Regions from separate parts of the Rhizobium yanglingense genome, predicted to be linked through region 1. Evidence: riboswitches for the same ligand, from Rfam matches in the RefSeq annotation. Region 1 holds a riboswitch; the other holds the start of a gene.
The links. Region 1 has a riboswitch for S-adenosylmethionine ahead of ACW4PC_RS17025 (O-succinylhomoserine sulfhydrylase). Riboswitches for the same ligand answer to the same signal wherever they lie in the genome.
Positions count from the first base shown of each region.

Region 1 (15,547 bases):
GCCCGCTTCCTTCGCCTGCCGCTGATCCTTCAGACCGTCGCGGGCGAGCGTCGTGTTCGAGACGATCAGGCCCTCCAGCCCATGGGAGAGCGCTTCGGCGGCGATATCGTCCATGCCCTCCTCGGTGAGATCGGGCGCAATCTTGAGGAAGACCGGGATTTTCCGGCCCGATGTCTCGGCCTCTTCATCGCGGGCGGCAATTACGGCGGACAGAAGAGCGGCCAGGCTCTCACGTGCCTGCAGGTCACGCAGGCCCGGCGTATTCGGCGAGGAGATGTTGGCGGTGAAATAGCGCGCCACCGAATAGAAACGGCGGATGCCGGCCACATAGTCGGCGATGCGGTCTTCGCTGTCCTTGTTGGCGCCAATGTTGACGCCGATAATGCCCTGGCCGCGGATCGCCGACAGACGCCGGAAGGCGGCGTCATGGCCCTCGTTGTTGAAGCCGAGGCGGTTGATAACCCCCTCGTCGTCCACCAGACGGAAGATGCGCGGGCGCGGATTGCCTGATTGCGGCTTGGGCGTCACCGTGCCGATCTCGGTAAAGCCGAAACCGAGCTTCAAGAGGGCCTCCGGCACTTCGGCATTCTTGTCGTAACCGGCCGCCATGCCGAGCGGATTTTCGAAGGTGAGGCCGGCGACCGTCTGCACCAGCCGCGGATCAGGCGAAATACGGCAGGCGGGAACCAGGCCGGATTTAAGCGCGGCGATTGACATGCCGTGCGCCGTTTCGGGATCGAAGAGGAAGAGCCCCTTGCGGGCAGTGTGCTTGAAGGCGCCAATCATGACAGGAGTTCCGGGAAGATATGCTGTCCGGCATCATCGAGCGGCAACGGCCTTTCCCAGATAACTGCCGAAAGCGGCAGTTCGGCATAAAGATGCGGGAAAAGATCGCCATCCCTGGAGGGTTCGAAGATCAGCTTGTCGCCGAGCTTGCCGCTATCAATGGCAATGAGCAGCAGGCCTGGCTGGCCTGCGAAAAACAGCGCCACGGTCTGCCGCACCTGTTTTTCCGTCGAGAGATGAATGAAATTGTCCTTAAGGTCGATGCCTGCGCCGCGAAAAACGCCGCTTTGCCTGGCTTCTTGCCAGAGAGCCTCGGTCACGATCTTGTAAACGACGGGTGTCACGCTCATGATGGCCTCATGCAATGGCTGATGCTGTAGGTGAGCGCTTTGCCGGAAAGGAACGGCGATGTCCACGGCTCCCCCATGAAAAACAGGATAGCCGCAACAGAAATCCGGAGGATCAATCATGAAGACGATCGCAATCGGGATTGCCGCAATTCTTCTGTCGCTGACAGCGCTCGCCGCCGAGCCGGACCCGGCGCGCTACCAGCTCGAGCGCAGCGGCGACCATTTCGTCCGCCTCGACAAGCATACGGGCGCGATGGCGCTTTGCGAGGAAAAGGACGGTTCGCTGGTATGCCGCATGGCGGCGGACGAACGTGCAGCTTATGACGACGAACTCGACAGGCTTTCCGACCGCGTGACTGCGCTCGAAAACAAGAGCATCGTCAACAAGGCGCTGCCCACCGATGCCGAGATCGACCGCTCGATCAGCATCATGGAGCGAATGATGAAAAGCTTCATGGGCATGGTGAAGCAATTCCAGGAGGAAGAAAAGTCCGCGCCTCTTCCGCAGAAGACCTGATTTGATGTAGTAATATGAAGCGAAGGCATGTGCGGCGCGAAGCCTCGCACATGAGGGGGATGAAATCGAGCTCTTGGGAGGGAGTTTTCGATGCAGGAACAGACGATCATCATTGCGGACGACCATCCGCTTTTCCGGGATGCGCTGCGCCAGGCCGTGACCGGCATGGAGGGGCAGCATGCGATCGTGGAAGCCGGCGATTTCTCGGCCGCGCGTGCTGCCGCGACCGATCATCCGGACGCGGATATCATGCTGCTCGATCTTGCCATGCCGGGCGTCAGCGGCTTTTCCGGGCTGATGTCGCTGCGTGCCGAATTCGCCAGCCTGCCGATCGTCATCATTTCCGCAACCGACGACGCGACGACGATCCGTCGCGCGCTGGAACTCGGCGCTTCCGGCTTCATTTCCAAATCGTCCGGCATCGAAGATATCCGCAGCAGCATCCAGACGGTGCTTGCCGGCGATATTGCGACGCCGGAGAATTATCGCGACGGCCATGAACAGGATCCGGACGTGGCCGATCTCATTCACCGCCTGCACACGCTCACGCCGCAGCAAAGCCGCGTGCTCACCATGCTCGGCGAAGGTCTGCTCAACAAACAGATCGCCTACGAACTCGGCGTTTCCGAAGCGACGATCAAGGCGCATGTCTCGGCCATCCTCCTGAAGCTCAACGTCGACAGCCGCACGCAGGCCGTCATCCAGCTCGGCAAGATCAACATGGCGATGGTCGCCTTAGACTCCAAGACAGGATTTTATTCCTCTTTTTGCTTTACTCTGAGAAAGCTTGGCGTTAGTCTTCCTGCCGACTGGAGAGCGGCACGGGGCGCAGGATCAGGCAAGATGCTGTCACACGAGCAGATTTGGGCAGCGATCGACAGGCTTGCCGAACGGCATGACCTGACGCCGTCTGGTCTTGCGCGCCGGGCGGGTCTCGACCCCACCTCCTTCAACAAATCCAAGCGGCTATCTGCCGATGGCCGCCTGCGCTGGCCTTCGACGGAATCGATTGCCAAGGTACTCGTTGCGACAGGCGCCACCATGGAGCAGTTCATGGGCTTCATGCGGCCGGCAAACAGCTTGTCCGCGCTGCCGGACGGCACGTTCCCGCCGCAGGCAGGCTCCATTCCCCTGCTCGGCTTCGCACAGGCCGGTGCGGGTGGCTTTTTCGACGACGGCGGTTTCCCCGCAGGCCAGGGATGGGATGTGGTGGAATTTCCAGCCGCCCCCTCAGCAGAAGGCTGGTGTCTATGCGCTCGAAGTGCAGGGCGACAGCATGATGCCGCTTTATCGCGATGGTGACGTGCTGATCGTCGAGCCGGGCGCGCAGGTGCGCCGCAACGATCGCGTCGTCGTCAAGACGCGCGAGGGCGAGGTGATGGCAAAGGTGCTGCTGCGCCACAGCCCGCGTTCCATCGAACTGATGTCTCTCAATCCCGAACATCCGAACCGGACGATCGAGCTTTCCGATGTGGATTGGATCGCGCGCATTATCTGGGCCAGCCAATAGGAAAATCTTCCATGCGGCCTGCAGCACTTCTGACAGCTGTTGCGGGAATAACAATCGTCGCCGGGATGCTGGCGGCAGGCAGGGAGCGATTTGCCGAACCGGACGCGGCGGCAACCGCGAGCGAAGAACCTGCCACAACTGCCAAATCCAAGGAGACTCCAAAGCCGCCGCTTGCCCTTCCCGATCCGAAAGATCAGCATGAGCGCGCGGCCGGTTGATGAAGCCAGCCGATTTTATCCAGCGCAGGCGGATGGCAAGCCGCTCGAACGGGTTGCCACGGCCGAGCCGGAAAAGCCAAAGCCGGAGCCGCAGAAGGCCGCGACATTGCCGAGGCCGCTCGCCGAGAGTGCAGGCATTCTCGCCTTCGGAAACAGGACGCTGCGCCTTGCCGGTATCGTTCCGACACAGGCCGACAAGGTCTGCAAAGAACCGGATGGGAACGAATGGCCTTGCGGCATGCTGGCAAAGACGAATTTCCGGCTCTTTCTGCGGCTGCGCTCGGTCACTTGCGATCTGGAGGATGCCAACTGGACCGGTACTCACGACCGCCTCCTGCAAGATCGGTGCGCAGGACCTTTCTCAATGGCTCGTCGAAAACGGCTGGGCGGATGCGGCCCCCGGATCGGCACTGACCGAAGCCGGTGCGAAGGCCAAAGCGGAGAAGAAAGGCGTCTATGGCGAGGATCCGCGCAAGGGCGCGCCGCTGACATTGCCACCCGGACCGCCGCCGGACAATCCTCTCGATCCGATCTAGCGATCCCTTGTAATGGCGCACGGCAATTCCTAAACTCCTGCCGAAACAGAGGGAATGACCGTATGAACAAGCCGCTTTCCGCCCATGACGCGCTGATTTACGTGATGGTGATGGCATCCGCTGTCGACAGCACGATGAACGACCGGGAAATGGAGCGCATCGGCCAGCTGATCGGCTTTCTACCGGTCTTCAAGGATTTCGACCACGACAAGCTGATTTCGATTGCCCGCGACTGCGCATCGCTGCTGGCCGGACCGGAGGGCCTCGATGTCGTTTTGGAAACCGTGAAGGACACGCTGCCTTCGCGGCTCTACGATACCGCCTATGCACTTGCCGTCGAAGTCGCCTCCGCCGACCTTTCGGTCAAGGCCGAGGAGCTTCGGCTGCTGAGCATGCTCCGCGACAGGCTGGAACTCGACAAGCTCACCTGCGCTGCCATCGAACGCAGTGCGATCGCCCGCTTCCGCAAGGGTTAAAAGAGCCCGTAAGGGAAATAACGCAAATAGATTTCCTGCAGGCGGCCGTTTTTGGAAAGCGCTGCAAGCGCGTGGTCCAGCGCTGCGGTCAATACGCCGTCGTTCTGGCGAAGCATGATCGTCATGCCTTCCCCCAGAAACTGCTCCGACAGATAAGGGCCGTCGAAGAGCGCACAGCATTTTGCTGACGCCTGGGAGGAAACCCAGAAGGATAGCTGCAGGGCATCGGCAAAGGCGGCATCCACCTTGCCGTCCTTAAGAGCAGTAAGCATCGCTTCCTTGTTCTCGAAAGGCACGGCTTTTATTGCCGGAAAAAAGGCGGCAAGCATGGCCTCATGGACCGTCGCCTTGACGACGCCAACCGGACGTCCGGAGAGCGATGCGGCGGTATTCCCTTTGATCTCTGCCTTCGCATTGCGCACAAAGCGGGCCGGCAGCATGAGGTAGGGACGGGTGAAGGTAAACTGCTTTCGCAAGTCCGCGGTTACGGCCAGTCCCGCGATGACGGCATCGCCCTGAGAGGCTGCAAGCGCTTCCTTGAGATCGGCGAAGGGCAGGGCCTGGATCTCGCATTTCGCTGCAACTTCCAATTCATCGCAGATCTCGCGGGCCAGATCGATACTGAAACCCGCCAGCTTGCCGTTCTGATCGGTAAAGTTGAAGGGCGGGAAGTCGACTGAGGTCGAGAAAGCGGAGGCGGACGAGCGACGAAAGGTCCGGCTTGGCAAGTCTTTCGCGAGCATCAAAAAGCAGCGGCAGCGACGACGGCGTCTGCTGCGCAAAGCCAGGCGCCGCAGATAATGCAGCCAATAATTGCAGTAGGGTTGAAAACACCTTAAACTTCATAGAGGCGAGGAAAGATTGTCTCATGTCCGGCTCGTGGGGTCGGGGCATCGTCGCTCGGTGATCCGTGTATCAGAGTCATGCGTTTCGGGGAATATGCGCCGGGCCGCACCGTCTCGACGATGGCAAACGGCGGTGTCGAGGTGCAGCAGATGGGTATCTCGGCTATGGGTATCCTCGGCTTTGACGCGCGGCAACGGATATCCGCTCCGACAAAAGGCGCATGCCGAGATCGGCCTCCCCATCCCGCCTCGTCGATCCTGTCGGCATCGATCTCTTTCATCGTCTTCTGGGGCTATACGTCTTCATTCTGCTCGGGCGAATTGAAGATGGACAGCTGCAAACAGGCGACCCGGCTGCGACGGATCGGGCGCCGCTCGGCCGGCTCATGCTGTCCGCCGCCGCGTAGCGAGCCGTGCTAGGAGCTCCGGACGAGCCCTTCTTCCGGCACAATACGCCTCATACTCCGAGCGAGATTCCAGCATAGGAAATTGCGCGAAATGCGCGCCTCGAATTACTGGGGATCGGCTTTGAACGTTAGGCCACCGTTAAGCAAATTCAATTCTTATGCCGCAGACGACGACGGCTTTTATTCAGCCAGCTGCATGACGCAGACGTCGAGCCTCACCAGATCATTTCGAACATGCCGCAGCTCTATGCCGAGTTTCGAACCATTGATTTTCCAGAATGCCGGGCAAGCAGAAGGCCTAAGAAAGCGGGTATTTTCCATGCGAACACTGCTGAAGAACCTGAAAATTCGAACCAAGATCATGTCCATCCTCATGCTTCTGGGGGTGATCGCCATGGGCGGTTTGATTTACGTCATCACCGAGTTCCGTCATGCGGATGCGACATACAGCGCCTTCATCGACCATGAAGCATTGGCGGCCATGCAAGGCGCGCGCGCCAGCGCGTCTGTCGTCGCCGCCGTGCTGCAGACCACGAGGCTGGCGAGCCTGAAGGCGGGCACGCCCGCTTTCCATACCGCGCTTTCCACACCGAGCAAGCTGCCGCAAGCGCGTGACCGTCTCAACGAGGCGGCCGTTCTGGTGCCCAGCCGTAAGCCGGCGATAGACGATATTCTCAGCGGAATCGCCGAAATAGAAACGATTTCAAGCAAGGTTGCCGAGATGAGCAAGTCCGGTGACAGCGCCGGAGCCCAGATTGCAGCCGCTCAGCTGAACGCCAAGCTCACCGTACTGACACCGAAGATGACGGCGAATAACGATGCCTTGATGTCGATGCTCAACGATGGCGGAGACGCCGTTTCGGCAAGCGTCAATGACCGCATCAATCTCTGCCTTGCGATAATCGCGGCGGCCGTTATCGGCGCCATCGCGCTCGGCATCGTCATCGCACAGGCCGGCATCACGTCGCCGATGGCGAAGCTTCGTGAGCGAATGACACGCCTTGCCGAAGGCGAGACCGACGGCGATGTGCCGGGCCTTGAGCGCCGCGACGAAGTGGGCCAGATGGCCGAAGCGCTCGAAGTTTTCCGCAACAACGCGATCGAGCGCGCCCAGCTCGAAGCCCAGGCGGAAATCGATCGCAACCTGACCGATGGCGAACGCCGCGAGCGCGACGCCCAGAAGGCTCGCGAAGCGGCGGAATTATCCGGCGCGGCAGAGGCGCTCGGCGACGGGCTGCGCCGTCTCGCATCGGGCGATCTTGCCTCGCATATCGATGTTCCGTTCGCAAAACATCTCGATGGATTGCGCCAAGAACTTCAACCATTCGGTCGAAAAGCTGAACGAGGCCATGCGCACCGTCGGCGCCAATGCGCGGGCGATCGGCGCGGGGGCGAATGAAATCCGTTCATCGGCCGACGAACTTTCGAAGCGCACGGAGCAGCAGGCCGCATCGGTGGAGGAAACCGCTGCCGCGCTGGAACAGATCACAACGACTGTAAAGGACGCCGCCTGCCGCGCGCAGGAAGCAAGCGAACTCGTTGCCCGCACCCGCGCCAGGCGCCGAGAAGTCCGGCGAAGTCGTCCGCCATGCCGTCAAGGCGATGCAGCAGATCGAGCAGTCCTCGGCCGAGATCAGCAATATCATCGGCGTGATCGACGACATCGCCTTCCAGACGAACCTGCTCGCCCTGAATGCCGGCGTCGAGGCAGCACGTGCGGGCGAAGCGGGCAAGGGCTTTGCGGTCGTCGCTCAGGAAGTGCGCGAACTGGCGCAACGTTCGGCGAATGCGGCAAGGGAGATAAAGTCGCTGATCACCAATTCCGGCACACATGTCCGGACCGGCGTTGCCCTTGTCGGCGAAACGGGCAAGGCGCTCGATGCCATCGTTCATGAGGTGCAGGAGATCAACCAGCACGTCCACGCAATCGCGGAAGCTTCCCGTGAGCAATCGACAGGCCTGCAGGAAATCAATACGGCCGTGAACACTATGGATCAGGGCACGCAGCAGAATGCCGCCATGGTCGAAGAAAGCACGGCAGCAAGCCACAGCCTGGCAACGGAGGCCGCCGCGCTCAACGAACTGCTCGGCCAGTTCAAGCTGAGCGGAACGGATAGCCTCATCGCAGCGGCACGTCCGATGCCGCAAGCACCAGCACGGCCTGCGGTGACCCGTCCGGTGCCGTTATCAAAACCCGCAATCCGCATGGCGACAGTGGGCACGCGGCCCGCCGCTTCGCCTGCACGCGCACTTGGCCAGACGCTTGCCGGCGCATTCGGCATGAACAGCGCTTCGGAAAACAAGGACGCCGATTGGACAGAATTTTGAGAGCGGGCGGCCAGAGGCCGCCCAACCGTTTATAGGCGCCCCACCTGTGGATCCGTGAGCAGCTGAAGGGGGTGAAGGGGATCGAACCCTCGTATTCAGCTTGGGAAGCTTCGAGAACCTTGAGGAAAAACAAGGCGACGTTTCACTAACAAGTCCCCTCGCCGGTTAACATCCGGCGAGGTTTTGAAACGCGAGATGGGAAGTCAGGTGTCCGGCAAACGTGAGAAATCAAAGACTTGCAGAAACGTGGGACCATTTTCCAATCAACGAACCTATTATACTTTTCGTTCTAAGTGTCCCACAGTTTGAGTCATGCTGACCGAAATTTCAGGCTGCTTTTTGGGGCCTGGAGGGCGTGCGAAGAATGCCTCGCCGTTGATAAACTTCGGAATTGTTCGGTTTGGGACGGGCAATGATGACGGAAGAATATCAGCCGAAATACAAATGGCGGGAGACATGGCCAGGCGAAGACCACCAGGACTTTGTCTCATTGGATGGCGACTTGCAGTTCGTGCGCATTTATCTCGACCTGACCAGCGGGTCGCGCGCCCGCCAGTGGCGATGGGCGATCAATACCATCCCTTGGCAGAGGCAGAACATCCTACCGCACAACGGCTGGGAACCAACGGCCAGAGAGGCGTCGAGAAAGGTCGAAGAGCTATACGAGCAGATCAAATGGCTGCATGGACGGTAAGCGATTTGCGTTTCATCCTGCGTTCAGGATTGATCTTCGAAAATAGACCATCTTCTTGGGGAGTGCTGAACCATGACCAGAGATGATTTCGCTGCGAACGATGCACCATTGCAGAACGAAGATATCGTGATCTGCAAAAGAGTCTTCGATCATATCTGCGCGACCGGGCACATAACGGGTGACGACGCCTGCGACGAGCTCGCAACCCAGATCATCTATTTCTATCAGCACGGCGTCAGGAACGAAGAGAGCTTGGAACAGTTACTCGCCAGTATTGCCGAGAAACAGAGGTAGACGTGAATATGCCAATACGCCTGCAGTACTACGCCAGACGCGACGGGGATGGCAGCTGGTCGATCGTCCATACGCAAACGCACAGGGTCGCTGTCATTGCTGAAACTCTGCCGCTAACACGCCTTGATGAATCCACCGCCATGGAGATTATCGATGCCCTGAGTGAGAGGCATTCGGCGTCCGAAGCGCCGGCACGTTCCCTGAATGCGCAGGGGACCGGACTGAGCCGTTTTAACTGATTTGCTCTCTTTTGATCGTCTGTCGCACGTTACTCCGGCCAAGGAGCGCGGCCGGAATACAGGGTCGCGTCGCGCCGCACTCATTCCGTGCAGCGAAGGAACTATATCCTGCCGGTAGCGTTTTATCGGCACACTGAAAATCCTGGGAGGATAACATGAAAAAACTGGTCATCTCTGCCGTATCGCTGTTTCTGTCGCTCGGTGGGGCGGCGGTCGCGCAGACAGCGACGGTCGTCGTTCCCGGCGAGGTCAGAACCTATGTTCTTGAGCAGAAATCGCCATCGGTCAAATTCGAAGGTGAAGTTGCGGTCGGTACGGCGCTGCCTGACACAGTCGAGATCCACACGATCCCCGATCAGCCCGATTACGGCTATGTGGTCGTCAACGAAAAGCGCGTCCTCGTCAATCCGAAGACCCGCGCGGTGATCGAGGTCGTCGAATAACTTGAAAGCACTGCGGGCCCGCCCCCGGGCCCGCGATTTCTCCCCGACGGCACGACGACCTAAGCCGTTTTAACTAATTTGCTCTCTTTTGATCGTCTGCCATTCTACTAGTGCGCGGTAGAGGCGAACCCCTTCCCCTCTTTCACGCGGTTTGCAAAAGGGCTCGCGTTGTTCATCCAGCGCGAGCCTTTTATAGAAGCGGACGACGAGGAACATTCAACCGCCTTGGACGTTCGGCGGAATGGATCGTGCGGCCAAGCTCTCCTGTAACCGTGCTTTAGCCCCTTGCATGCGGCTGTGCGATCCGCACCAGGTACCTGTGCCTGTATCGAGGACTGATCCCCTCCAACACATGGCCTCGCTTCATTTGGCGGGGCTGCTGGCGGAACACTCTCTGCGGTTAAGTCGTTGACTTGAACGGATTGCGCGGCACCATCTACGCTCGCGCATCTAGCCGGCGACCTGGCCCTGCTCAACACCCCGTACGCAGGGCCGCTTTTTGTGCGGAATCGCACTAATACCTTTGGGCTAGTTTAACGGTAGATCGCCTCACCCATGTTATAGGAGCCGCGCACCCCTAATGAGCGGTATTCGTCACTTCCCCTTTGCCCCGTCGATCGACAGCGGGGCGCTTTTTTTAAATCAATCTCTCTTCAGGTGCGCTTATGGAGCTATTGCGCCATCTTTTTTGATCACTTCGGCGAACATAATAGCCATGACGAGCGCGACAAAGATCATTCCCCACATCTCAAGCGTATGGCCTTGAGCGTGCTTCTTTGCCGCTATGAATATGCAAGTGCCACATAGGGTAAGCCAAGCCAGCCCTATCAGCCTCTCAATTGCCAATTCCCAATCCATATTAGGGAGCCATTATGTGCGCCTTCGGTGCGATCGATAGGACCGCGTTACCGTCACCCGGCGCGCTCTTGCCATATCCAGTGATCGCTAGGCCGATGAATGCCACAACGAATAGAATGGATAGGACGCCGATCCAGTCCGCCCGGAGCGTTACGCCAGCGCTTGCCCTTTGCGTGTCTGCTATGTCTGTCATGCCTTAACCCCTTAGCCTTCCCTCCCATGGCGCTAAGATAGACGGTCAGCTGCACCTAATGAACACGCCAATGACGCCCACGGAACATCTAGCGGGTAATCGCCAGCCAATCGCCGGGTCATTTTTTGACATTATGTCAGTGAGAGCTTGCCTGTGGGAGCCGATCGCGTTCAGGTTCGCGACCGAAAGCCGTGTCGTGCCGGTCCTTCGCGTTCATATATCCCACTAGGGCACTTGCAAGGCCAAACGATAAGCGAACTTGAACTGCGTCCTCCCATACCGCGACCTGATCGTTTCTTCGATGATCTATGATACGGTAGGTTCCGTTGTTTTCCCGCTCAATTTCGTATCTCATCGCCGCGCCTATCTTGAACTCAGACGACACATAAAGCCGTATTCTAGCTGATTCGCCATTTTGTGACATTATGTCAGTTAGTAGAGTCTAATAAACTATCTCCTTTAGTTCACTCTTGGTTGCTTCTCGGTTCCCTTCATTACCTCTTTTGGTTGACCTGAACGGTCCCCTTGGAGAAGATCGTCGGCGACCGAGATATTAACGCCTTTAAAGCGTCCGACTTTTCCCGTTGGTTCACCGGCTGGAAAAAGAAGGGGCACCGTCGAGCTTCAGGCGCGATCAAGCTTCTCCGCTTGATCCTTTCCTACGGCGCAGGCGAGCGGCTCCGTGGCTACAAGCAGGCGCGAGATATCCTCTCGGATATGCGCTTCGAGCAGCCAGACGCGCGTACGGTCACTATGACCTACGATCAGTGCTTGGCAATCGTTAAGAAGAGCGCCGAGAGGAATGCCCCTCGATTGGGTTCGTCGAGGCGCTGAAGTTCGAGGCGGCGCTGCGCCGTATCGACGTTATCGGCGAATGGTGCCGCCTCCCGAAGGTGGCGAGTTCCGTTGGCGCGGTCTCATGGCCGGCGATATCTCAAAGGATATGATCCTGACCCTGAAGACCAGCAAGACGGGAGCTGCGGTCGCTCGCGATCTGAACAGCTATCCGCTCGTGACCGAAGCTCTGAAAGCCTACACGCTTCCAGAGATCGGTCCGGCCGTGATTGATGAGGACTACGGGAAGCCTTATTGGAAAACCGGATGCGGAGAAGTTCCGCAAGGTTCGCGTTGCTGCGGGGGTTCCCAACAATGTCTGGTCGATGGACACGCGCGCAGGCGCGGTTTCGGAGACGGTCGAGGCAACCGGATCGATCGAAATGGCAAGCAACCTCGCTACCCGCTCGACGGTGAAGATGACGAAAAAGTACAGCCGTGGCGACGGGCTGAGGCTAGCCGCAAGATCGCCGAGGCCCGCGCCGAATCGCGCAAGTGAAACGGCAGTGAAACGCCAATTTTAAGTTATTGAAGTTGCTGGAGCGGGTGAAGGGAATCGAACCCTCGTATTCAGCTTGGGAAGCTGCTGCTCTACCATTGAGCTACACCCGCGATGACGGAAGCCTTCCAACAGATGGGTGGCGGTGTCAAGGCTCTCAGATGCGGAAGTGCTTCGAGAGTTTCAGGCCCTGGGCCTGGTAGTTCGATCCAAGGCCGGAGCCATAAAGGCTTTCGGGTTTCTCCAGCATGTGCTCGTAAACCAGGCGGCCGACGATCTGGCCGTCCTCGAGGATGAAGGGCACTTCATGGCTGCGGACTTCGAGAACGGCGCGGCTGCCCATGCCGCCGGCAGGTGCGTGGCCGAAGCCTGGATCGAAGAAGCCGGCGTAGTGCACGCGAAACTCGCCGACGAGCGGATCGAAGGGCGTCATTTCGGCTGCGTAGTGCGGCGGAACGTGCACGGCCTCGCGCGAAACGAGAATATAGAACTCATCCGGATCGAGGATCAATTCGTTGCGACCGCGGCTGTAAAGCGGCTCCCAGAAATCGAAGATATCGTGCTCGGCCTTCTTATCGACATCGACGACGGCCGTGTGATGCTTGCCGCGGTAGCCGATCAGGCCATCATTGTCGCCTGCCAGGTCGATCGACAGCGCAATGCCGCCGCCCGAAACGTTCGGCTTGGCGCTTGCGACCAGCGTTTCCGCATCATGCAGCGCCTGCAGTTCCGGCTCGCCGAGAATCGAATACCCGACCCGGAACCGTATCTGCGAGAGGCGCGAGCCACGGCGCACGACGACAGGGAACGTGCGCGGGCTGATTTCCAGATAGAGCGGGCCAGAATAACCGGAAGGTATCTTGTCGAATTCCTGCGCGTAGTCGGTAATGACACGGGTGAAGATGTCGAGGCGGCCAGTCGAGCTCTTCGGGTTGGCCGAGGCGGACATTTCAGCCGGAAGATCGAGCCGCTCCATGAGAGGCACGATATAGACGCAGCCCGTTTCGAGCACGGCACCTTCGGAGAGATCGATGACGTGCAGGCTCAGCCGGTCGAGCTTGTCGGCAACGAGATGCGAGGGACCCGGCATGAAACTTGCCCGGACGCGGAACGCCTTGGCGCCCAAGCGCAGGTCCAGGCTGGCCGGCTGGATCTGATCGCGGTCCAGTTCCCGCTCACTCGTGAGGCGGCCCGTTTCAAACAGCGCAGCAATTGCGCGATCGGCCAAGATTCCAGTTTCCCGAGCCATCATGCTCCATCCATAATTTGCCTCAGACAAAACCAAACTCAAGGAATTGACGCAAGAAGCTATCAGCAGTATTGCAGCTTTATCCCGTGGTGATTTGGCCGGTCGGCTTGCAGCCACGTTAAAGAAGTGGCTAAAAAGACCGGGTATGAAACCGGTCTGCTTTTGCGGCCGGTTTTTTTGTTGTTTGAAGGTGGTGATGGCATGAGCAAGACTTGGCGCCCGGCAACCCAACTCGTTCACGAAGGGACGCTGCGCTCGCAATATGGCGAGACTTCGGAAGCGATCTTCCTGACGCAAGGTTTCGTCTATGATACCTCTGAAGCGGCGGAAGCCCGATTCAAGGGCGAGACGGACGGCTTCATCTATGCCCGATACGGAAGCCCGACCAACGATATGTTCGAAAAGCGGATGTGCGCGCTCGAAGGCGCCGAAGACGCCCGCGCCACCGCTTCCGGCATGGCTGCCGTCACCGCGGCGATCCTCTGCCAGTTGAAGGCCGGCGACCATATCGTTGCCGCCCGCGCGCTCTTCGGCTCCTGCCGATGGGTGGTCGAAACGCTTGCGCCGAAATACGGCATCGAATGCACGCTCATCGACGGCCGCTATCTCGAAAACTGGGAGAAGGCGATCCGCCCGGCGACGAAGGTCTTCTTCCTCGAAAGCCCGACGAACCCGACGCTGGAAGTGATCGACATCGCAGGCGTTGCCAAGCTCGCCGACCAGATCGGCGCCAAGGTGGTCGTCGACAACGTCTTCGCAACGCCGCTCTTCCAGAAGCCCCTGGAACTCGGCGCCCATATCGTCGTCTATTCCGCGACCAAGCATATCGACGGCCAGGGCCGCTGCCTCGGCGGCGTCGTGCTTTCCGATAAGGAATGGATCGACGAAAACCTGCACGACTACTTCCGCCACACAGGTCCGGCCATGTCGCCTTTCAATGCCTGGACGCTTCTGAAGGGCATCGAAACGCTGCCGCTGCGCGTCAAGCAGCAGACGGCGAGTGCTGCCAGGATGGCGGACTTCCTTGCCGAACAGAAGCAGGTGGCCAAGGTGATCTATCCGGGCCGCAAGGATCATCCGCAGGCCGATATCATCGCCAAGCAGATGTCCGGCGGCTCGACGCTCGTCGCATTCGAGCTGAAGGGCGGGAAGGAAGCAGCCTTCGCGTTGCAGAATGCGCTCGATATCATCAAAATCTCGAACAATCTCGGCGATTCCAAGAGCCTGATCACGCATCCGGCAACGACGACGCACAAGAACCTGAGCGATGACGCCCGCGCGGAACTAGGCATTTCCCCCGGCACGGTTCGCCTTTCGCTCGGCATCGAGGATGCTGATGACCTGATCGAAGATTTCGCTCAGGCTCTTTCAAAGGTTAAGTCCTGACCTGCGATAGCGACGGCCGGACCTTGCCGGTCCGGCCACATGCTCCACCTAAGAAATGGCGCAAGAGCTTCGCTTTAATACGGGAATTAACTTCGAAAATTAGGATTAATGTTCGAAACGACGTGCAATCATCGCGGTTTGAAGGATGATGCATGTGCCGTTTCTTGACGGATCGAGCGCTGTATAAGATACGGGTAACATATCTTGGCTATGGTGTAAGGCATGTACCGCGCCCTCACACGAGATATCGAAGTTGTCGTCGAGCCCTTTTATCTGGAGGAGCAATCCGATCCGGATGATGATCGCTATGTCTGGGGCTACCGGATCGTGATCAGCAATAATTCGGACCTGACAGTACGGCTCATCAATCGCTACTGGAACATCACCGATCAGAACGGCCTGGTGGACGAGGTGACCGGTCCTGGGGTCGTCGGCGAGCAGCCCCGGCTGGAACCCGGCGATACCTACGAATACTCGTCCGGCTGTCCGCTCGATACGCCTTCCGGCCTCATGTTCGGGCACTACCAGATGGAAACGGAGGACGGCGAGCTTTTCGATGTCGAAATACCCGCCTTCTCGCTGGATTCTCCCGGGCTGCTCAGAGTGCTGAATTGATCATTCCGCAGCCGATGCGACTTCCACGACCTCAAACCGGTAGGTCGTGGAACAGAATTCGCAGGTAACGGCAATCTCGCCATTCTCCTGGCTGGCGTCGATCTCGTCGTCCGAAAAGCCCTTCAGCACATTCTTGATCTTCTCGCGCGAGCAGCTGCAGCGGTCGAAAACTGCCCGGGTACTGAAAACACGCACGCCACGCTCGTGGAAGAGGCGAAAGAGCAGGCGTTCGATTCCGACCTGCGGATCCGTCAGTTCGTCCGCGTCGAT
Region 1 is NZ_CDSAWY010000005.1:1,482,434-1,497,980, reverse strand. Features, by position in the region: gene ACW4PC_RS17125 (quinone-dependent dihydroorotate dehydrogenase) at 1-786, opposite strand, end outside; gene ACW4PC_RS17120 (DUF952 domain-containing protein) at 783-1,136, opposite strand; gene ACW4PC_RS17115 (hypothetical protein) at 1,255-1,653, shown strand; partial or broken gene ACW4PC_RS17110 (response regulator) at 1,744-2,388, shown strand; partial or broken gene ACW4PC_RS17105 (S24 family peptidase) at 2,497-3,163, shown strand; gene ACW4PC_RS17100 (hypothetical protein) at 3,175-3,381, shown strand; gene ACW4PC_RS17095 (hypothetical protein) at 3,397-3,519, opposite strand; gene ACW4PC_RS17090 (hypothetical protein) at 3,684-3,917, shown strand; gene ACW4PC_RS17085 (tellurite resistance TerB family protein) at 3,980-4,393, shown strand; partial or broken gene ACW4PC_RS17080 (transporter substrate-binding domain-containing protein) at 4,390-5,263, opposite strand; gene ACW4PC_RS17075 (hypothetical protein) at 5,317-5,658, shown strand; partial or broken gene ACW4PC_RS17070 (methyl-accepting chemotaxis protein) at 5,974-7,973, shown strand; gene ACW4PC_RS17065 (hypothetical protein) at 8,386-8,667, shown strand; gene ACW4PC_RS17060 (hypothetical protein) at 8,740-8,961, shown strand; gene ACW4PC_RS17055 (DUF1236 domain-containing protein) at 9,356-9,643, shown strand; gene ACW4PC_RS17050 (hypothetical protein) at 10,503-10,694, opposite strand; gene ACW4PC_RS17045 (hypothetical protein) at 11,220-11,528, shown strand; gene ACW4PC_RS17040 (hypothetical protein) at 11,614-12,027, shown strand; tRNA gene ACW4PC_RS17035 (tRNA-Gly) at 12,067-12,140, opposite strand; gene ACW4PC_RS17030 (2'-deoxycytidine 5'-triphosphate deaminase) at 12,185-13,279, opposite strand; SAM riboswitch at 13,353-13,431, shown strand; gene ACW4PC_RS17025 (O-succinylhomoserine sulfhydrylase) at 13,478-14,662, shown strand; gene apaG (Co2+/Mg2+ efflux protein ApaG) at 14,885-15,277, shown strand; gene ACW4PC_RS17015 (Hsp33 family molecular chaperone) at 15,278-15,547, opposite strand, start outside.

Region 2 (15,547 bases), 750 kb from region 1:
ACTTGTCCTTGCCGGTGCGCTCGGTGGCGAGCGCTCGGACCACGCGCTGCAGCTCCTGCTTTACGCCGTCAGCCTTGCCGAACAGGGATTTCGACATTCTGTTGACCTCCGGAACGGAGGAGGCCGTGCCGCTTCTCGCTGGCAAAATTGAGCTCGATTTGCCAAGGAACAGCCTGTTTTCGGTGTCCGGCTTCAGCGAACTGCATGGCCTTTACATCGAGAATGCCCGGTATCCGCTCATCAATTTTCATTTGCCCTTCGGCTCCTCGCGTACCATTTCCAATGTCGCGGAAGGCAAGGTTCGTTTTACGCTCGGCAGCGGCCGGGCGATCGTCCTTGCCCGCCCTCATGATTTTTCCGGAGTCTGATTTTTGGCCCCTCCCATCCTGAAACTCGACGATATCTTCCTAAGCTTCGGCGGAACGCCTCTCTTGGCCGGCGCGGCCCTGCAGGTCGAGCCGGGCGATAAGATCTGTCTGGTCGGCCGTAACGGGTCGGGCAAATCGACCCTGCTGAAGATTGCGGCCGGGATCGTTGAAGCGCAATCGGGCGAGGTTTTCCGCCATCCATCCTCGACGGTGCGCTATTTGGAGCAGGCGCCGGATTTCGCCGGTTTCAAGACGGTGCAGGCTTATGCGGAAGCCGGTCTTGGGCCGGGCGATGACCCTTATCGCGTGACCTACCTCCTCTCGCATCTCGGCCTCACTGGCGAAGAGGACCCGAAGAACCTCTCCGGCGGCGAAGCGCGACGCGCAGCGCTTGCCCGCGTGCTGGCCCCTGAACCGGATATTCTCCTACTTGATGAGCCGACGAACCATCTCGACCTTCCGACCATTGAATGGCTGGAAGGCGAACTCCAGAAGAGCCGCAGCGCGCTGGTCCTGATTTCCCACGACCGCCGTTTCCTCGAAAAGGTCTCCACGGCGACCGTCTGGCTCGACCGGGGAATGTCGCGGCGGCTCGACCGTGGCTTTGCCCATTTCGAAGCCTGGCGCGATCAGGTACTCGAGGCGGAAGAACTGGAGCAGCACAAGCTCGGCAAGGCGATTGAACGCGAGGAGCACTGGCTGCGCTATGGCGTAACCGCTCGGCGCAAGCGCAACATGCGCCGCCTCGGCGAGTTGCAGACCATGCGCTCGCAGCATCGCGGCCACAAGGGGCCGCAGGGGACCGTGCAGGCTGCGGTGTCCGATGCGCAGGAATCGGGCAAGCTGGTGATCGAGGCGGAAAAGATCACCAAGACTTTCGATGACCGTCAAATTGTTGCGCCGTTCTCAATCCGCGTCCATCGCGGCGATTGCATCGGTCTGGTCGGACCAAACGGCGCGGGCAAGACGACGATTCTGAAGATGCTGACGGGACAGCTTTCGCCGGACGGCGGCACGGTGAAGCTCGGGACCAATCTCGAGATTGCAACGCTCGATCAGAAGCGCGAAGATCTCAATCTGGAGGATACGCTCGCGCACTACCTGACCGACGGGCGCGGCGAGAATCTGCTGGTGAACGGGGAGCAACGGCACGTCACCGGCTACATGAAGGAGTTCCTCTTCCAGCCGGAAGCAGTCGCGCACGCCGATCAGGAACCTGTCAGGCGGCGAGCGCGCGCGGCTGATGCTGGCGCGCATCCTCGCGCGCCCAACCAACCTTCTGATCCTCGATGAACCAACCAACGACCTCGATCTCGAGACGCTGGACCTGCTGCAGGAAATCGTCGCCGGCTTCCCGGGCACAGTTGTCCTCGTGAGCCACGACCGCGACTTCCTCGATCGCACGGTGACCTCGACAATCGCGCCCGCCGTCCCCGACGCGCCTGATGGGCGCTGGATCGAATATGCCGGCGGCTATTCCGATATGCTTGCCCAGCGCAAGGGCGCAATGGAGGAGCGGAAGAAGGTCGAAAAGGCCGCGGAGAAGCCGAAAGCTCAGTCCGCTGCATCCGTGGCAGATGCCTCCAAGGGCAAAGGCAAGCTCTCCTACAAGCAGAAATTCGCGCTCGAAACCCTGCCCAAGGAAATGGCCAAGGCAGAAGCTGAAATCGCCAGGCGCGAAGAAAAGATGGCCGATCCCGATCTCTTCAGCAAAGATACCGCCACCTTCAACCGGCTTGCGGCGGAGATGGAAAAGCTGCGCGACAACCTGACGAAAATGGAAGAAGAATGGTTGGAGCTTGAAATGCTGCGCGAGGAGCTGGAGGGCTGAGGTTCCGTCCTGACGAGGAAAGGCTTCCGCCCTATGTCAGATCGCACAGGTCTTTTCCGTCCTTGGTTCGAACGCATGGTACTGCGACTGTTCAAATGACCGGTGCAGGTGCGTGTGCCGTGCCAGTTCCCGCTGCCGGGGAGGCCGACTGCTCGATCTGCGCCGCCAGTGGATGCAAATGCAACTCGCGCGGATTGAAGGTTTCGAGGTAGGTCTCGGACCGTCCGATATAAATCATGGTGGAATCGGATAGTGTCGCCAGCAGCGCCATCAGGGTCGATTGCCATTCCGGCTCAAGGCCTTCCAGCACTTCGTCGAAGATGATCCAGCGCGGCCGGGCCAGCAGCAAGCGGGCAAAGCCGATCCCCTTCTGCTCGTCGGAGTCGAGCATCTTATCCCAGCGGGCCCGCGTATCGAGACGCGCAATGAGGTGGCTAAGGCCGGCTTTCTGGAGCGCTGTTTCGACGTCCTCGCTCTTGTAGGTGTCCACCGGTTCGGGGAAGGACAGCGCTTCGCGCAGCGTACCACCGGGCACATAGGCCACTTCTGGAACGAAAACCATGCCGTCGGCGGGCGGCAGCCCTATCTTGCCGCTGCCGCAGGGCCAGAGGCCTGCAAGCGCCTGGAACAGCAGCTTGCGGTTCACATTATGATCGCCGTTGATCATCACCTTCTCGCCGGCTCTGATCGTGACATCCGTCTCGCGGACGGCAAAGCCGCCGCACAGATCGATCTCTTCGCCGAGCTTGGCGGCGATCATGAGATTCTTGAGGGTCAGCGTATCGGCGTTATCCTCGTAGGTGATCGCATTCTTCGGATTGATGGGTTCGTCCATGCCGTGCAAAGCATGGCGGAAATCGGTCACGCGCATCAGCGTGGCGCGCCACTCGGCGATCGCGGTGAAATTGGCAACATACCAGCGCAGGGCGGTATTCACCTGGTTGAAGGCGCCGACGGACATCATCAGTTCGCCGAAGGTCAGGCTGCCTGAAAAATAGGCGGGAGCCGCGACGATGATCGGGACGACGATGACCAGCCAGCCGTAACCGGCCGAAACCCAGGTGAGGTTGGTGCTAGCCATGGTCAGCCGCTTCAGGATGGCAAGTACCGAAGTGATATCCTCATTGATCCGCCGGCGTTCGTTTTCCTCGCCGCGGGCCACGGTAATCGCCGGCATGTTCTCGTTGGCATGCATCAGCGAAAAGCGCAGCTCCGCTTCCTTGGAGAAGCGGTCGGCATTCAAGATCACCAGCTTGCGGCCGACGATCTGGCTGAGGATCGAGGCGGATGCCGCATAGAAGATCGCGGCCCAGACCATATAGCCCGGAATGGCAAAGGCGTAGGTGCGAAAATGGAAGACGAAGCCGCTCGAAAGCTCCCAGAGAACGCCGATGAAACTGACGAGCAGGATTGTCGACTGGATGAGGCCGAGCGTGAGGCCGGTCGTGCTTTCTGCAAGGTTGCGGGCGTCTTCATGCAGCCGCTGATCCGGGTTGACCCCGATGAGGCCGGTTGAGGCGAGACGCAGCGCACGCTTGCGCTTCAGCCAGTGATCCACGAGGTCGCGGGTCAGCCCTTCGCGCATATAAAGCGCGGTCATCTGGTTGAGCCACGCCTGGCCGACGTTCATGAGCAATAGCGAACCGGCAATCAACGCGAAGACCTGGAGCTGATGGAAGAATTCGCCGACGTCGCGGCGCTGCAGGGAATCGTAGAACGGTGCGTTCCAGCGGTTCAGAATGACCTGGCCATAGGCCGTCGCCAGGATCACCGCGAGCAAGATCGAGGCGAGAAGCAGAATCTTTCCGCGGACCTTGGAATCCCAGAATGCCGCAAACATCAGTTTCAGGCGGTATCCGAGGCTCAGATCGTAACCTACTCTATCCTGCCCTTGAATGCTCGGCCTGCCTTCGACGTCGTCTGCCATTATGTCCTTCCATGCGGACCATGATGATGCTTGATTAACATGGTGACGCGCCCTGTCCATCAACAGATTCTACCAGTCATTAACGCGTGAGTTACCTTGGTTCAACGCGCGCCCTTCAGAATTGCGATTGATTCGCGTGGGCTCCGGCGCTATTTAGTGTTCTCCGTGGTGATTTGGCCGGCCGGCTTGCAGCCACGTTAAATAAGTCGCTAAAGGGCCGCGTGCGGACCGGTAGCGATTCTTTCGCCGCCGGTTTTTTATTTGCCGGTACCTTTTGCTTTGTTGAGTGACCGCAATGCCCATCAAGATCCCCGATACTCTGCCCGCTTTCGAGACCCTCGTTCATGAGGGCGTGCGGGTGATGACCGAAACGGCGGCGATCCGTCAGGATATCCGCCCTTTGCAGATCGGGCTTCTCAATCTCATGCCGAACAAGGTCAAGACGGAGTTGCAGATGGCGCGCCTTGTGGGCGCTTCGCCGCTTCAGGTGGAGCTCTCGCTGATCCGCATTGGCAACCATAGGGCCAAGAACACATCCGAAGACCACCTGCTTGCTTTCTACCAGACCTGGGAGGAGGTAAGGCATCGCAAGTTCGACGGCTTCATCATTACTGGCGCACCGATCGAAACTCTGCCTTACGAGGACGTGACCTATTGGGCGGAGATGAAGAAGATCTTGGATTGGACCGAGACGAACGTTCATTCGAGCATGAATGTCTGCTGGGGCGCAATGGCGGCGATCTACCATTTCCACAAGGTTCCGAAATACGAGCTGAAGGAAAAGGCGTTCGGCGTCTATCGCCATAAGAACCTCAAGCCTTCATCCGTCTACCTCAATGGATTTTCCGATAATTTCGAAGTGCCGGTTTCGCGCTGGACCGAGGTCCGGCGCGCCGATATCGACAAGTCCTCAAGCCTCGAAGTCCTCATGGAATCCGACGAGATGGGTGTGTGTCTCGTGCACGAGAAAAAAGGCAAGCGGCTCTACATGTTCAATCATGTGGAATACGATTCCACATCGCTTTCCGACGAATATTTCCGCGACGTGAATGCCGGCGTGCCGATCAAGATGCCGCATAATTATTTCCCGCATAACGATCCCTCGCTCGCACCGCAGAACCGCTGGCGCAGCCATGCGCATCTGCTCTTTGGCAATTGGATCAACGAAATTTACCAGACGACGCCCTATAATCTCGACGAAATCGGTACAAAAATCTGAACTGCAGCCGCCGCTGATCTCGTTGCGGCGGCGTTTCTTTTTTGTGTTTGACGGTTGCGGTCATCAACAAATGGAGGCAGGTTCGCGGGCCTGAAACCAACACAGATTTGGGATGGCGAACTATGTCGGAAAAGCTCGAACGGGACGTTTTCGGGACGACGAAAGACGGCGAAACCGTCTATCGCGTCGAGATCAAGGGCGGCGGCCTTACAGCCAAGATCATGACTTGGGGGGCAGTCATCCAGGATCTCCGGCTCGACGGCCATGATGCGCCTCTCCTGCTCGGCTTCGACGACTTTGCCAGCTACCCCTCCCATTCCTCCTATTTTGGTGCAACGCCCGGCCGCTGCGCCAACCGCATCGGCGGTGGCAAGTTTACCCTCGACGGCAAGGCCCATCAGCTCGAGCTCAATGAAAAGGGCGTTTCGCATCTGCACGGCGGCAGCGATAATATCGCCAAGCGCAACTGGACGATTGTCGAGCACGATGCCGACCGTGTCGTCTTGAAGATCGTCGACCCGGACGGTCGCGCAGGCTATCCAGGCAACTGCACGGTCCAGGCGACTTACCGTGTGCATGGCCATGGCGAATTCTCGGTCGTCTACGAGACGACCACTGACCAGCCGACGCTCGCCAATCTTTGCCAGCACGCGTACTTCAATCTCGACGGCCGCGAAGATGCGCTCGGCCACGATATCATGATCGCTGCCGATCATTATCTACCGACTGACGAGAAACAAATCCCGACCGGCGAGATCCGACAGGTCGAAGGCACGGTTTTCGACTTTCGCGAAATGGCCCCGATGAAGCGGTTTGAAGACGGCGAGCAGGCGTTTTACGACCACAATTTCTGCCTTTCGACGGAACGCACGGCCAAGCGCTCCGTCGTACTGGCACGCAGCGTCAACTCCGGTGTCTCGCTGGAGGTTAGAACCACCGAACCGGGCATCCAGTTCTATGCCGGTTTCAAGCTCGACGTTGCGGTCGCAGGCATCGGAGGGCGGAAATACGGGCCCTTCGCCGGCTTCTGCCTCGAAACGCAGGTTTGGCCGGATGCGATCAATCACGAGGGCTTTCCGAATGCGGTGCTACGCCCAGGCGAGGTGCTGCGGCAGGAAACGGATTACATCTTCACGAAAAGCTGATCTTCGCGGACATTCGATCACTTATCAACCTTCGTGCCGCCACGAGGGTTTTCATCTTTGCGGCAGAGATTCAGCTTGAAAAGTGGTTCTAAATAGGTTCTATGGTTATTCCATGGATAGAACCAGTCTGATAGCGGAGCTCAATGCCCGCGGTCTGCGCGACGAAACGATGACGGGACCGCTCTACAAGCGGCTCGCACTGGCGTTGACTGGCCTCATTCAGGAAGGCCTTCTCAAGCCGGGTGCAGCCCTTCCCGGAGAGCGCGATCTCGCAGAAGCTCTGAAGGTCGGCCGCGTGACGGTGCGAACCGCCTATCGTGATCTGATGGCCTCCGGCGCATTGGAGTCGCGTCACGGCAGCGGTACCTTCGTTTCCAGTAAGGTGGAGCGCATGGAGCAGCCGCTCTGGCGTCTTTCGTCTTTCTCGGCCGATATGCGCTCACGCGGCCGTTCGCCGGCGGCAAGGATATTGTCCCGCACGATCAATTCGCCATCGCCGGAAGAATCCTTCCTTCTCGGACTTGGGCAGGATGAGGCCGTTCTGCGCCTGGATCGTCTGCGCCTTGCGGATGGTTTGCCGCTGGCGATCGAGCGGGCGGTTGTGCCGGTCAAGTTCCTCGGCGGCAATGCCGGTGGCGAGGGATCGCTTTATGATGCGCTGGCCGCAAACGGCCACAAGCCGGTGCGTGCTTTGCAGCGGCTAACCGCCGTGACGCTCGATCCTTCATCAGCCTCGATGCTGAATGTAAAGACCGGTGCGCCAGCACTCTTGATCGAACGGATTTCGCGCCTGGAAGACCAGCGCGTCGTTGAATACACCCGTTCGCACTACCGCGGCGATGCCTATGATTTCGTGGCCGAACTGAAAATTGGAGATGACCTATGAGTGAGAACCAGTCGCTGATGCTGCAGGAGGCGGGCCAGTCGCCGGACGTGGTCGCGACGCTCCTTCAAAAGGAGAAGCCGGTTTTCGCCGAAATCGCCAAGCTGTTTTCCTCGGTTCGCCCGAGCGTGGTGACGACGGCAGCGCGCGGCTCTTCAGACCATGCCGCAACCTTCTTCAAATATCTTTTCGAGATCACTGCCGGTATTCCCGTTGCTTCCGTCGGCCCGTCGATCGCTTCCGTCTATGGTGCGGCTCTACAGTTGAAGGATGGTGTTCACTTCACGGTTTCGCAATCCGGCGCCAGCCCAGATATCGTTGCCCTTCAGGATGCTGCCAAGCGTGGCGGCGCGACGACGATCGCCGTTGTGAACGTCACCGACAGTCCGCTTGCAAAGCAGGCAGATATCGTTCTGGACCTCAATGCAGGTGCGGAAAAGAGTGTTGCTGCGACCAAGTCCTTCATCGCCTCGGTTGCCGCGCTCGCCGGTGTCACTGCTGCGATTGGCGGTACGGCCGATCTGCAAGCCTCATTGGAGAGGTTGCCCGAGGCTCTGTCGGCGACTGCTGGTATCGATACGGCTGCCGCAGAAGACGTGCTCTTCAATGCAACCTCGCTTTATACGGCAGGCCGCGGGCCAGCTTTTGCGATCGCGCTCGAGGCCGCGCTCAAAGCCAAGGAAACGTCCGGCCTTCACGCGGAAGCCTTCTCGCTGGCAGAGCTAATGCATGGCCCGATGCGCCTCGTTCAGCCGGGTTTCCCGATCGTCGCCTTCATGCCCGACGATGCGGCCTATGCCAACAACGTTCAGGCACTCGGGCGATTACAGAAGCTCGGCGCAACGACCGTACCGTTCTCGGCGCGGCCGCTTTCCGGCGTCAATCTGCTCGTGCCGACGACCGGCAACGGCCTACTCGATCCGCTCGTGTCGCTTCTCGTCTACTATCGCCTGATCGAGTCAGTTACACGCCGCAAGGGTTTCGATCCAGACAAGCCGGCGAATCTGCTCAAAGTCACGGAGACGATATGATACCCCGCAAGATCTTCACCGGTGCCCGGATCTTCGACGGCGAGAGGTTCCACGACGAAAAGGCGCTGATCGTTGCCAATGGCCGGGTCGAGGCTATTGTCTCGTGCAACGGCTTGCCCGAAGGCGAGACGATCTTGCTTGACGGCGGTGTGCTTTCGGCAGGTTTCGTCGATGCGCAGGTGAATGGCGGTGGCGGGCGTATGCTGAACGATGAGCCGTCGGCAGCTTCGATGTGTATCATTGCCGAAGGTCACCGGCGCTACGGCACGACGGCGCTGCTTCCAACGCTGATCACCGATACGGCGGATGCGACGGCGGCTGCGATCGAGGCCGCAAAGGATGCGATTAAGACCCATCGCGGCGTGGCCGGTCTTCATCTGGAAGGTCCGCATCTGGCGCCTGCCCGCAAAGGCGCGCACCTGGCCGAACTGATGCGCCCGGTCGAAGACAAGGATGTCAAAGCTTTCATCCGCGCCCGTGAGGCGATCGGTACGCTGCTCGTGACGATGGCGGCCGAACAGGTGACGGTCGCTCAAGTTCGCGAACTGAGCGAGGCTGGCATCATCGTCAGCATCGGCCATTCGGATTGTTCGAGCGAAGCTGCAGAAGAGCGTTTCGATGCTGGTGTGCGCGGCGTCACCCATCTTTTCAACGCCATGAGCCAGTTGGGTCACCGCGCACCCGGTCTGGTTGGCGCGGCAATCGACCATCCGTCGACGTGGTGCGGCATCATCGCCGACGGCCATCATGTTGATCCAAAAGCGCTGCGCACTGCACTTCGCGCCAAGCGCGGGGAGGGCAAGCTCTTCTTCGTGACGGATGCCATGTCTCTGGTTGGCTCCCAAAAGGATAGCTTCATGCTGAACGGTCGCACCGTGCGGCGTGAGAAGGGGGGCTTCTGCTCGAAGCTGGTGCTTTCGGACGGCACGCTTGCCGGATCGGATGTCGATATGGCGTCGACCATCCGCTATGGCGTCGCCTATCTTGATCTGACGCTTGCCGAGGCGCTGCGCATGGCAACGCTCTATCCGGCCCGGTTTCTCCGGCTCGATGGTTATGGCCATCTTTCGCCGGGAGCGCGCGCCGACCTCGTGCATCTGACGGATGCGGTCGAAGTCACCGCCACGTGGATCGACGGCGAAGCGGCCTGAAGCAAAGGAAATGCCATGACGGCGGTTACGGATGCCTATTTCTCCAATCTGATCGGCCGTCTTGAGGCTTTGAAGAAAAGCCTTGCCGAACCCATGGAGAAGGCCGCAGCAGTCATTCTCGATGCGGCGCGTCATGACAAGCGCGTTTACGTCTTCGGCACGGGCCATTCGCATATGCTGGCCGAGGAGGTGCATTATCGCGCCGGCGGTCTTGCGTTCACCGTGCCGGTTCTCATCGGCTCCGCGATGCTGCATGAGGGGGCGGTCATCAGCTCGGTCTATGAACGCACGCAAGGCCTCGTTCGGCCGGTGCTGGAGCGCTACGGCATGCAGCCAGGCGACGTCATCATCATTGCTTCGAACTCGGGTGTGAATGCCGCACCAATCGAGGCTGCGGACTATGGCCGCGAGATCGGCGCCAAGGTGATCGCTGTTACCTCGGTTGCCTATTCGAGCGCGATTGCCAATGGCCGCCGCCGGCTCGTGGATATCGCCGATGTCGTGCTAGATAACGGCTTGCCGCCCGGCGATGCCGTGCTCGATCTGGCTGGAAGCGATCTCAAGGTGGGCCCAGTGTCGACGGCTGTCGGAGCAACAGTGCTGAACGCAATCTTCGCTGAAGTTGCCTCAGTACTTTCGAAGTCCGGCGACGCACCAGTCTATCTCAGCGCCAACATGCCGGGAGCTGCGGAGGTCAATCAGCGGCTGGTGAAAAAATACCGGCCGCGTAACCCGCATCTGTAATCAAAACAGAAAGGCCGGCGTTAGGCCGGCCTATCTGTCTGATATGTCCGAAGGATCAATCCTTGGCGCGTTCGACGTAGGAGTTGTCTTCCGTTGCGATAACGACGCGCGTGCCCGCGTTGATATGCGGCGGCACCAGGGTGCGCACGCCGTTCGAAAGCATCGCTGGCTTATAGGAGGACGACGCCGTCTGGCCCTTGACGACCGGTTCCGTCTCGGTGATCTCGAGCGTGACGTGACGCGGCAGCTCGAGTGCCAGCGGAATGCCTTCATGCATCGACAGAATGCAGGTCATGCCTTCCTGGAGGTAGGCCTTCTGGTCGCCCATCGTTTCGTTGTCGACGACAACCTGATCGTAGGTCGCCGGGTTCATGAAGTGGAAACCTTCGCCGTCTTCATAGAGATACTGGAAGTTCACATCCTCAACGAAGGCGCGCTCGACCTGCTCGGTCGTGCGCCAGCGCTCGGAAACCTTTACGCCGTCGACGATGCGGCGCATGTCGACCTGGGTGACCGGCGTACCCTTGCCGGGGTGAAAGTTCTGCGCGGTGAGAACGACGTAAAGTTTGCCGTCTACGTCGAGAACGTTGCCCTTGCGGACCGAAGAGGCGATGACCTTGACCATAAGACTTCCTTGTAACTCGGCTTTTGGCGTCGTAGAGGGATTGTCTGGATGGTCCCGATGACGCCAATTGTTTTTCGTTGGGGCGCAACTAACCTAAAATCCGGCAAAACGCCAGCCCTCGCGTTGGCGGGCCTGGTGATGAAAGCTGAGAATGAACCTTACCAGCGCCAAAGCGTCTCCTTGGTGGACCCCCAGCGTCCACGCGGACCGCCGCCCCTTCCTGATTGGACGGAACGCGATCCAGGTGGCGCTGCGCGGCTACTTCGCGCGCGAGGATTTCATCGAGGTAGATACGGCCACGCTGCAGGTTTCGCCCGGCAACGAGGCACATCTGCACGCTTTTGCAACCGAGGCGCTGACGACGGACGGGCAGGCGACATCCTTCTACCTGCACACCTCACCGGAATTTGCCTGCAAGAAGCTGCTCGCGGCCGGTGAGCAGCGCATCGCCTGCTTCGCGCATGTCTATCGCAACCGCGAACGCGGCCCAGTCCATCATCCCGAATTCACGATGCTGGAATGGTATCGCGCCGGCGAAAGCTATGAAACGCTGATGATGGACTGCGTGCGGATTCTGGCGCTGGCCGCCGAAACCGTCAAGACGCCGAAGCTGGCCTATCGGGGCGCCGAAACCGACCCCTTCGCCGGACCTGAACGCATCAGCGTCGCAGAGGCGTTCGAGCGCTATGCGGGCATCGACCTGTTGGCGTCGGTCGCCGCCGATGGTTCGACGGATCGAGAAGTTCTGGCTTCCGAACTACGCCGGAACGGCATGCGCGTCTCGGCCGACGACGGCTGGGCGGACCTCTTCAGCCGCGTCCTGGTTGAAAAGATAGAACCCCACCTCGGTTTCGGCCGCGTGACCATTCTGGATGAGTACCCGGTTTCCGAAGCGGCACTCGCCCGTCCCTCGGCACGCGATCCGCGGGTTGCGGAGCGTTTCGAGCTCTATGCCTGCGGCGTTGAACTGGCGAACGGCTTCGGCGAACTCACCAATGCGACAGAACAACGCCGCCGCTTTGAGCTCGAGATGGCAGAAAAAGCGCGCGTCTATGGCGAACGCTACCCGATCGACGAGGATTTCCTCGATGCGCTTTCGATCATGCCAGAGGCAAGCGGCATCGCGCTCGGCTTCGACCGGCTGGTCATGCTGGCGACAGGAGCCTCGCGCATCGACCAGGTGCTCTGGGCGCCGGTTGCGGAGTATCGCTGATGAATATCGTCCGGCCGATCAAAAGCGTCGATGACCTGTCGAAAGCCAGGTTGTTGGCCGATCGCGACCGGCTGGCACTGGAAGAGGTCGCCGCACGATATGCGATCGCCCTGACGCCGACCGTCGCCAAGCTGATCGATCGAGCCGACGTCGACGATCCGATCGCGCGTCAGTTCGTGCCGGATGCGGCCGAGCTTGTCGTCACACCTGAAGAGCGCGCCGACCCGATCGGTGATCATGCGCACAGCCCGGTTGAAGGCATTGTGCATCGCTATCCGGATCGCGTGCTGCTGAAGGCCGTGCATGTCTGTCCGGTTTATTGCCGCTTCTGCTTCAGGCGGGAGATGGTCGGTCCTCAAGGTCTCGGTACGCTCGATCCGGCGGCGATGATGGTTGCTTTCGACTATATCCGCAGCCATCCGGAGATCTGGGAGGTGATCCTTACAGGCGGCGATCCGCTCGTCCTTTCGCCGCGACGGCTGGAAGAGATCATGCAGGAGCTTGCGGCCATCGACCACGTGAAGATCGTCCGGTTCCATACACGCGTGCCTGTTGTCGATCCGCAGAGGATCGATGCGACGTTGATCGCCGCGTTGAAAGCGAGCGGCAAGACGACTTATATCGCGCTACATGCCAACCATCCGCGCGAAATGACGATCGAAGCCCGTGCGGCCTGTGGCCGGCTCATCGATGCCGGGATCGTCATGATCAGTCAGTCCGTGCTCTTGAAGGGCGTCAACGACGATGCCGGCGTTCTGGCGGACCTGATGAAGACCTTCGTCGAGACGCGTATCAAGCCTTACTACTTGCATCATCCCGATCTGGCGCCCGGCACCAGCCATTTCCGGCTGACGATCGAAGAAGGCCAGAAGATCGTTTCTTCGCTGCGCGGCCGCATCTCGGGCCTTTGTCAGCCGGCCTATATCCTTGATATCCCCGGTGGTCACGGAAAGGCAGTGATTGGCGAAAATTCTGTCCGGAAGACGGCGGAGGGTTGTTTTTCCGTGTTGGATTACCGTGGCGCAGAGCATTCCTACCCGCCTTCCGAGTGACGTGAAGACACGCGGCGTATCATTTCTGCACTTTCAGCCTGGACACCAATCTTGGCGCCTGAGGCAGGAGTAACGCCTAAGTGTCTGTCAAGAAAAAGATAAACGCCATCGAAGCAAGGTACTCCCTAAAATTTTAACTGTGAGTCTTCCTCATATTTAACCAGACAAGTTAGCGGAATGTTTTGTTTTCCGGCCTAAAAGAACGCTCATGATGAAGGCGATAATCGCCACTCGGGATCATGACAATCTTGGAGGTTGCTAAGGATGAACAAGACTATCCGCGAACTGCTCGCCAAATTCGGCAAGCTTCCTGTTTCGATCGATCAGCTAGCCGACGATGCCGATCTCTATGCGGCCGGTCTGACATCCTTTGCTTCCGTGCAGCTCATGCTTGGCATCGAAGAAGCGTTCGATATCGAATTCCCGGACAATCTCCTCAATCGCAAGTCCTTTGCCAGCATCTCCGCGATCGAAAAGACCGTCGATATCATCAAGGACAACCGGAAGGTCGCGTGATGAACTTTCCGGTCAAGATCACGGAACAGAGTTTTACCGTCAGAACGGCGCGGGTTGCCGAGATCGCCGCGAAATATGCCGACGCTGTCGACGCCGAAGGCCGCTTTCCATGCGAGGCCGTCGATGCGATGAAAACCGAGCGCCTGCTCGGCATTCAAGTGCCGCGCCACCTTGGTGGTGAGGGGGCTTCGACGACCGAAGTCGCCGAACTCTGCTCCGCTCTTGGCCAGGCTTGCGCCGCAAGTGCGATGGTCTTCGCCATGCACCACATCAAGCTTTCAAGCTTGGTCGAGCACGGCGCCGAAAGTGAATGGCATGCGGGCTTCATGCGGCACATCGCCGCCAAGCAGCTTTTGATCGCATCGGCGACGACCGAAGGCGGGATCGGCGGCAATCTGCGCAACAGCATCTGCGCCATCGAGGTCAGCGGCGACAGCTGCCGTCTCGAAAAGGACGCGACCGTGATCTCCTACGGCTCGCATGCCGATGCCATCCTCATAACCTCTCGCAGCCATCCGGACGCAGCACCCTCGGATCAGGTCCTGACGGCGTTTCTCAAGGACCAGTACACACTTGAGCGCACGCATATCTGGAACACGCTGGGCATGCGCGGCACCTGCTCCGACGGATTTCTCTTCAAGGGGCAAGCGCCTGCCGTTCAGATCCTGCCGAAGCCTTTCGCCGAAATCGCCGCACAGTCGATGCTCGCTTCGTCGCATCTGCTCTGGAGCGGCGTCTGGTATGGCATTGCGGTCGACGCCTTCTCCCGCGCGCAGGCCTTCGTGCGTGCCGCCGCCCGTAAATCTCCTGGTGTTCCGCCCCCCGGTGCGCTGCGGCTCGCCGAAGTCTCCACTCTGCTGCAGATGGTGAAGTCGAACGTCGTGGCGGGTCTCAAGGCTTACGAAGATGCCAAGTCCGATCCGGACAAGCTTTCCTCGATGGGCTTTGCGGTGGCCATGAACAACGTGAAGATCGCTTCGTCGGAAACGATCCTGGAGATCGTCAACCACGCCATGCTGATCTGCGGCATCGTGGGCTACAAGAACGGGACGCCCTTCAGCCTTGGCCGGCATTTGCGCGACGCTCATTCCGCACAGCTCATGATCTCGAATGACCGCATCCTCGGCAACACGTCGAGCATGCTTCTCGTCCACAAGCAGGACACTAGCCTACTGGGGTGACAGTCATGGATATGCAGACCTCGTTTCTAGACCGGCTCTTCGAATCCGGTCTACTGATCGATACCGGCGTCGACGGTCTTTATGGCCGTAGCGGCCAGTTCGAAGACGTGATCACCGCCTTCGAGCGCCTGATCGACAAGTTCGGCGGTGCGGATGGCGCAGAAGCCATGCGCTTCCCGCCGGGCATGAACCGCGCGCTTTTCGAAAAGAGCGGCTACATGAAAAGCTTCCCGCAGCTTGCGGGCACCGTCCACAGCTTCTGCGGCAGTGAACTCGATCACATGAACCTGCTGCAGTGCATGGAAGTCGGCGACGACTGGACGAAGGGCCAGGAAGCAACCGATATCGTGCTGACGCCAGCCGCCTGCTATCCGCTTTATCCGACAATCGCCAAGCGGGGCAATCTGCCTGCGAAGGGCGGCCTCTTCGACCTGCAGTCCTATTGCTTTCGCCATGAACCGTCGAAGGATCCCGCCCGCCAGCAGCTTTTCCGCATGCGCGAATATGTCTGCATGGGCACCGAAAGCCACGTGACCGACTTCCGTCAGCGCTGGATGGATCGCGGCGTCGAGATGATGAATCAGCTCGGCCTCGAAGTCGTCATCGACGTCGCCAACGATCCATTTTTCGGCCGCGGCGGCAAGATGATGGTTAACAACCA
Region 2 is NZ_CDSAWY010000005.1:735,075-750,621, reverse strand. Features, by position in the region: partial or broken gene ACW4PC_RS13310 (thiamine diphosphokinase) at 1-368, shown strand, start outside; partial or broken gene ACW4PC_RS13305 (ABC-F family ATP-binding cassette domain-containing protein) at 372-2,199, shown strand; gene ACW4PC_RS13300 (ABC transporter ATP-binding protein/permease) at 2,291-4,126, opposite strand; SAM riboswitch at 4,282-4,359, shown strand; gene metA (homoserine O-acetyltransferase MetA) at 4,422-5,345, shown strand; gene ACW4PC_RS13290 (aldose epimerase family protein) at 5,468-6,490, shown strand; gene ACW4PC_RS13285 (GntR family transcriptional regulator) at 6,603-7,376, shown strand; gene ACW4PC_RS13280 (SIS domain-containing protein) at 7,373-8,404, shown strand; gene nagA (N-acetylglucosamine-6-phosphate deacetylase) at 8,404-9,555, shown strand; gene ACW4PC_RS13270 (SIS domain-containing protein) at 9,571-10,299, shown strand; gene efp (elongation factor P) at 10,355-10,924, opposite strand; gene epmA (EF-P lysine aminoacylase EpmA) at 11,076-12,137, shown strand; gene ACW4PC_RS13255 (lysine-2,3-aminomutase-like protein) at 12,137-13,189, shown strand; gene ACW4PC_RS13250 (acyl carrier protein) at 13,454-13,705, shown strand; gene ACW4PC_RS13245 (acyl-CoA dehydrogenase family protein) at 13,705-14,886, shown strand; gene ACW4PC_RS13240 (amino acid--[acyl-carrier-protein] ligase) at 14,892-15,547, shown strand, end outside.
Region 2: it holds a riboswitch for S-adenosylmethionine, as region 1 does, so the genes downstream of both, metA (homoserine O-acetyltransferase MetA) here and ACW4PC_RS17025 (O-succinylhomoserine sulfhydrylase) in region 1, are expected to answer to the same signal.